Paraburkholderia bryophila: one gene and its partner. The protein of the gene in region 1 interacts with the protein of each later gene in a pairwise test. Links are inferred from orthologs where the notes say so. Each region holds a gene or a part of one and is shown on either strand. Other genes may lie near its edges.

The links.
Region 2: the proteins of recJ (region 1) and GGD40_RS12250 interact in binary tests that used the Escherichia coli proteins (3 or more experiments, as listed by UniProt). The link is inferred for Paraburkholderia bryophila from one-to-one orthologs.

Annotation. Positions count from the first base shown.
Region 1 is NZ_JACCAS010000001.1:4,552,053-4,555,211, reverse strand. The notes cover bases 215-3,056. They hold recJ (single-stranded-DNA-specific exonuclease RecJ), read left to right. Parts: upstream 215-703; coding sequence 704-2,410; downstream 2,411-3,056. Other genes in these bases: GGD40_RS20430 (regulator), read left to right, coding at 215-661. Also shown: more of GGD40_RS20430, read left to right, coding at 1-214. UniProt on the Escherichia coli protein: Single-stranded-DNA-specific exonuclease.
Region 2 is NZ_JACCAS010000001.1:2,753,831-2,757,390, forward strand. The notes cover bases 143-3,385. They hold GGD40_RS12250 (DNA topoisomerase III), read left to right. Parts: upstream 143-497; coding sequence 498-3,185; downstream 3,186-3,385. Other genes in these bases: GGD40_RS12245 (thioredoxin family protein), read left to right, coding at 143-241; GGD40_RS12255 (LysR family transcriptional regulator), read right to left, coding at 3,373-3,385. In the rest of the region: more of GGD40_RS12245, read left to right, coding at 1-142; more of GGD40_RS12255, read right to left, coding at 3,386-3,560.

The DNA of each region.
Region 1 (3,159 bases):
GTCGCCGCTGCGCGCGAGCGGCCGCAACATCGAAATCTGGCTGCCGCACGAGGCGCATTCGGGCGACCGTTCGCGCGCGTGGATGAAGCTGCAGAACGAAGTGCAGATGGCCTGGTTCGAGCATCCGGTCAACGAAGCGCGCGAGGCGCGCGGCCTGCCGGCGGTGAACTCGATCTGGTTTCACGCGCAAGGCGCGGTGCAGCCGGTGCGCAGCCCGTTTGCCCGGGTGCTTTCGGACGCGGCGGCTACGCGTGGCCTGGCGATGACGGCGGGTGTGGAAACCGGCGCGCCGCCGGCATCGTTCGCGACGCTGCGGGCAGCGAATGCGGGCGGCGGCATGACTCAGCCGGCTAACGCGGCCGGCTCGGCCAACGTGAACAACGCGCCGCCCATACCGCACACCGACGGCGTCACCCTCGTCGAACTCGACCCCTTCTCCGCGCCCTACATCGAGCAGGACTGGGCGCGCTGGAACGACGCCTTCGCCGCGCTGCAAACCGACTGGTTCGACCCCGTGCTCGCCGCGCTGCAATCCGGCGAACTCGGCGAACTCGGCCTGACCCTGTGCGGCGACACCGGCTCGGTGACGCTCACGGTCACGCGCGGCGACCTGCGCAAATTCTGGCGGCGGCGGCTGCTCGCGTCGCTCTTCATCGAATGATTGATTGCATGCGATCGATCGCATGACCCACGGCCTCTCCGAATGACTCGAATCGTTACGCGCGCCGGCTCCCCCGTCGACGCCGAAGTGCTCACCCGCCACGGCCTGCATCCGGTGCTCGCGCGTCTCTACGCAGCGCGCGGCGTGTGCATGCCGGATGAAATCGAAACCGGCCTTGCGCGGCTCGTACCGCCCGCCGGCCTCAAAGGCTGCGAAGACGCCGCCGCACTGCTCGCCGACGCGATCCAGCAGAAGCGCCGCATGCTGGTGGTCGCCGACTACGATTGCGACGGCGCCACCGCCTGCGCGGTCGCGGTGCGCGGCCTGCGCATGTTCGGCGGCCAGATCGACTATCTGGTGCCGAACCGCTTCGAATACGGCTACGGCCTGACGCCGGAGATCGTCGCGCTCGCCGCGCGCAACCCGTCGGGCAAACCGGAATTGCTGATCACGGTCGACAACGGCATCGCCAGCGTCGACGGCGTGGAAGCGGCCAACGCGCTCGGCATCGACGTACTGGTCACCGATCACCACCTGCCTGGCGACGAACTGCCGGCCGCCCGCGCGATCGTCAATCCGAACCAGCCGGGCTGCACCTTCCCGAGCAAATGCATTGCCGGGGTCGGCGTGATGTTTTACGTGCTGCTGGCGTTGCGCGCCGAATTGCGCCGTCGCGGCGCATTCGGCGACGACTTTCCGGAGCCGCGTCTGGACGGCCTGCTCGATCTGGTGGCGCTCGGCACGGTCGCCGACGTCGTCAAGCTCGACGGCAATAACCGCGTGCTGGTCGCTCAGGGCTTGCAGCGCATCCGCAAAGGCAAGATGCAGCCGGGCATTGCCGCGCTGTTTCGCGCCGCCGCGCGCGAGGCGCGCAGCGCGTCGGGCTTCGACCTCGGCTTCGCGCTCGGGCCGCGGCTGAATGCCGCGGGCCGGCTGTCGGACATGTCGCTCGGGATCGAATGCCTGACCACCGACGACATCGGCCGCGCGTGGGATCTCGCGCAACAACTCGACACGATGAACCGCGAGCGCCGCGAAATCGAAGCCGGCATGCAACAGCAGGCGCTTGAAGATCTCTCCGCGATCAACCCGGAAGGCGCGACCACCATCACGCTGTTCAATCCCAGTTGGCATCAGGGCGTGATCGGCATCGTCGCGGGCCGCCTGAAGGAGAAATTCCACCGGCCGTCGTTCACCTTCGCGCTCGCCGACGACAGCGGCCAGACCGTCAAGGGTTCGGGCCGCTCGATCGCGGGTTTCCATCTGCGCGACGCGCTCGATCTGATCTCGAAGCGCGAGCCGGGCCTGATCGCCAAATTCGGCGGCCACGCGATGGCCGCGGGCCTGACACTCGCCGCCGCCGACGTGCCGCGCTTCACCGCCGCGTTCGAGGCGGTCGGCCGCGAATGGCTGTCCGAAGAGGCGCTGTCGCGCACCGTGGAAACCGACGGCGAACTCGAAGACGCCTACTTCACGCCGCAATTCGTCGAAATGCTCGACGCCGCCGTGTGGGGCCAAGGCTTCCCGGCGCCGGTGTTTTCGGGCGAATTCGACATTGCGTCGCAGGCGCTGGTGAAGGACAAGCATCTGAAGCTGCAACTGGTGCGCGGCCGCCAGCGCTTCAACGCGATCTGGTTCAACCACACCGACACGCTGCCCGCGCGCACCACCGTCGCTTACCGGCTCGCCAGCGATACGTGGAACGGCGTGTCGCGCGTGCAACTGATCGTCGAGCACGCGGCGAGCTGAGGCCATTGAGCAAACTGAGCGGGTGCGCGGCAAGCTGACCGCGTCCGCCGGATCGGCTCCCGTGCGCTGCGCCCAAAGCGGCGAAATTCTCCGCAAAATCAACCCCAAACCCGCGCCGGATCGCTCAAGAGTGATCGGCGCGGCACGCCGATCGGCTATAATTTCCCCTTTTTACGAAGCTATAAAAGATCGACATGGAAGCGGAACGTCTCAACGCGATCGAAGCCTCTCTGGTAGACCTGCGCGCGCGCGCGGCCGACCTACGGGGGTATCTTTGACTACGACGACAAAGCACTGCGTCTAATCGAAGTCAACCGGGAACTCGAAGACCCGACCGTCTGGAACGACTCGAAACACGCCCAGGCCCTCGGCCGGGAAAAGAAGCTGCTCGACGACACGGTCAGCAAACTCACGGCGCTGCACGACGACCTGCGCGACGCGCTCGACCTGTTCGAGATGGCCCGTGAAGAAAGCGACGACGAAACGCTGATCGCCTGCGAAACCGACGCACAAGGCCTGGAGGCGCGCGTCGGCGACATGGAATTCCGTCGCATGTTCTCGCATCCGGCGGACCCGAACAACGCGTTCCTGGACATCCAGGCCGGCGCCGGCGGCACCGAGGCGTGCGACTGGGCCTCCATGCTGCTGCGCCAGTATCTGCGCTACTGCGAGCGCAAGGGCTTCAAGACCGAACTGCTGGAGCAGACCGACGGCGACGTCGCGGGCATCAAGAACGCAACGATCAAGAT
Region 2 (3,560 bases), 1.8 Mb from region 1 along the record:
GGCCGATCGTCACCCGGATATCTGTTTCGCATGGATCGACATTGAAACCCATGCGGACCGTTTCGACGATCTGGACGTCGAGAATTTCCCGACCATCCTGATCGAAGACTCGGTCACGACACGATTCTTCGGCACGGTATTGCCACAGGCGGCGATTGTGGAACGGATGTTGTCGGATCTGACGGCCGTGCCCGGCGTCAGCGGCGCGCCTAAATTGCGGCCGGCGCTCCAGGTGGCCTGATGAGGCAGCCTGAAACCGCAACGCCCAAGCCTTGCGGCACAAGCGTTGCGAGCAGGTCACGGCGTGTTTTCCATAACTTGCCCGAGCGCGGAGCCCGCAATTAAGATGGCGCGCTTTTATGGCACTTGACACGTCGCCTTCGCGGCGTGTGCTATAAAGCGGTCGTTAATGGGTCGCAAAGGTCGCAAACGAGGGTCGCGCGAATAACCGCGCACTCAAGGCCATCAACCCGGATCTACCAACCTCACATCGAGTCATGTCCAAAGCACTGATCATCGCCGAAAAGCCTTCCGTCGCGAACGACATCGCGAAGGCTTTGGGCGGCTTTACCAAGCATGACGAATACTACGAAAGCGACGACTACGTCCTTTCCTCGGCAGTCGGCCACCTGCTGGAAATCGCCGCGCCCGAAGACTATGAAGTCAAACGCGGCAAGTGGAGTTTCGCCAATCTGCCTGTCATTCCGCCGCATTTCGACCTCAATCCGATCGCCAAGAGCGAGTCGCGCCTGAAGGTGCTGACCAAGCTGCTCAAGCGTAAAGACGTCGACCGCCTGATCAACGCATGTGACGCGGGGCGCGAGGGCGAGCTGATTTTCCGCCTGATCGCGCAACACGCGAAGGCCAAACAGCCGGTGCAGCGCCTGTGGCTGCAATCCATGACGGCCGGCTCGATCCGCGACGGCTTCGCCCGTCTGCGTAGCGACGAAGAGATGCAGCCGCTGGCCGATGCCGCGCGTTGCCGCTCGGAAGCCGACTGGCTGGTCGGCATCAACGGCACGCGGGCCATGACCGCTTTCAATAGCAAGGGCGGCGGCTTCTTCCTGACCACGGTCGGGCGGGTGCAGACGCCGACGCTGTCGATCGTGGTCGAGCGCGAAGAAAAAATTCGCCGCTTCGTGGCGCGCGACTATTGGGAAGTGAAGGCGGAGTTCGTCTGCGCCGGCGGTTTCTACGAAGGCCGTTGGTACGATCCGAAATTCAAGCGCGACGAGTTCGATCCGGAAAAGCGCGATTCGCGTCTGTGGGCGCTGCCCGCGGCCGAAACGATCGTTGCCGCCTGCCGCGGCCAGATCGGCAAGGTCAGCGAAGAATCGAAGCCGTCCACGCAACTCTCGCCGGCGCTGTTCGACCTGACCAGCCTGCAACGCGAGGCCAATGGCCGCTTCGGCTTCTCCGCGAAAAACACGCTGGGCCTCGCCCAGGCGCTGTACGAAAAGCACAAGGTCCTGACCTATCCCCGTACCGACGCGCGCGCGCTGCCGGAAGACTATCTGGATACGGTCAAAGACACGCTCGGCATGCTCAAGGAGAGCAACAACTATCTGCCGTTTGCCAAGCAGGTGTTGGACAAGGGCTGGGTGAAGCCGAACAAGCGCATCTTCGACAACTCGAAGATCAGCGATCACTTCGCAATCATCCCGACGGCGCAAGCGCCGAAGAACCTCTCCGAGCCGGAACAGAAGCTCTACGACCTGGTCGTGAAGCGGTTCCTGTCGGTGTTCTTCCCGGCCGCCGAATATCGCGTGACGACGCGGATCACGGAAGTGGTCGGCCATCACTTCAAGACGGAAGGCAAGGTACTGGTCGAGCCGGGCTGGCTGCAGGTCTACGGCCGCGAAATCAGCGGTGAAGACGCGAACCTCGTGCCGGTGCAGAAGGACGAGAAGGTCAAGACCGACAAGATCGCCGCCCAGCAACTGGTGACGAAGCCGCCCGCACGCTACAACGAAGCGACCTTGCTGTCGGCCATGGAAGGCGCAGGCAAGCTCGTCGAAGACGACGAACTGCGCGAAGCGATGGCGGCCAAGGGGCTCGGCACGCCGGCCACGCGCGCCGCGATTATCGAAGGTCTGCTCGGCGAAAAGTATCTGATCCGCGAAGGCCGCGATCTGATTCCGACCGCCAAGGCATTCCAGTTGATGACGCTATTGCGCGGCCTCGGCGTGAAAGAACTGACCGCACCGGAATTGACCGGCGAGTGGGAATACAAGCTCTCGCAAATGGAACGCGGCAACCTGCCGCGCGACGCGTTCATGCAGGAAATCGCCCGCATGACGCAGACCATCGTCAAGCGCGCGAAAGAATACGATTCCGACACGATCCCGGGTGATTACGCGACGTTAGAGACGCCGTGTCCGAACTGCGGCGGTCAGGTGAAGGAAAACTACCGGCGCTTCGCCTGCTCGAAATGCGAGTTTTCGATTTCGAAGATTCCGGGTGGACGCCAGTTCGAAATTCCGGAAGTCGAAGAGCTGCTGCAGAACAAGACGATCGGGCCGCTGTCGGGTTTCCGCAGCAAGATGGGCCGTCCGTTCTCGGCGATTCTGAAGCTGTCGCTCGACGACGAGATCAAGAACTACAAGCTCGAGTTCGACTTCGGCCAGGATTCGGGCGGCGAAGATGGCGAACCGCCTGATTTCTCCGACCAGCAGTCGGTGGGCGCGTGTCCGAAGTGCAAGGGCCGCGTGTTCGAACACGGCATGAGCTATGTCTGCGAGAACTCGGTTGCGAATCCGAAGACCTGCGACTTCCGTTCGGGCAAGGTGATCCTGCAGCAGGAAATGTCCCGCGAACAGATGGCGAAGCTGCTCGAAGAAGGCCGTACGGACCTGCTGACGAACTTCAAGTCGTCGCGCACCGGTCGCAACTTCAAGGCGTTCCTCGTCAAGCAGAACGACGGCAAGATCGGCTTCGAGTTCGAGAAGAAGGAACCGTCCGCCAAGACAGTGGCGAAAAACGCGGCGGCGAAGTCGGCTGCCAAGGCGGCGCCGGATTCGGAATCGGACGACGACGAAGGGTCTGTCGCGGTGAAGGCCGTGCCGGCTGCCAAGAAGATCGCAGCGAAGAAAGCGCCTGCGGCCAAGAAGGCGGCCACTAAAACTGCAGCGGCAGCCAAGAAAGCACCGGCGAAGAAAACCGTGGCGCGTAAAACCGGCTCCTGATCCAGGCCACCAAGGCTGGAGGCAGCGTTTGCTTCCAGCCAGCTTCATAGATTTGGAGTCGCGCAGTCTCCGCCGCGCCACGAAAAAAGGCGCAGTCACTTCCGTGACTGCGCCTTTTTCTTTGTCCGCCGGAGCGCGGCTATTGCGCGCCGCGCCCGGCTTCCGAGCCTGATCGATCCACCCGCACTTACAGCGGCGACAAAACCGTCGGTCGCGCGCGAGCGGTCGTCGTGGCCAACGTCGTGGTCGGCATCGGCGATAACTCGCTGTCCAGCAGGCGAGACAGCGGCTCAGCGCCGTCGAACGCTTCCGGCGGCATGTGATCCGACGATTCGAACGCCGACGACGTGTCGGGCCGTCCAAGGCCGTCCTTGA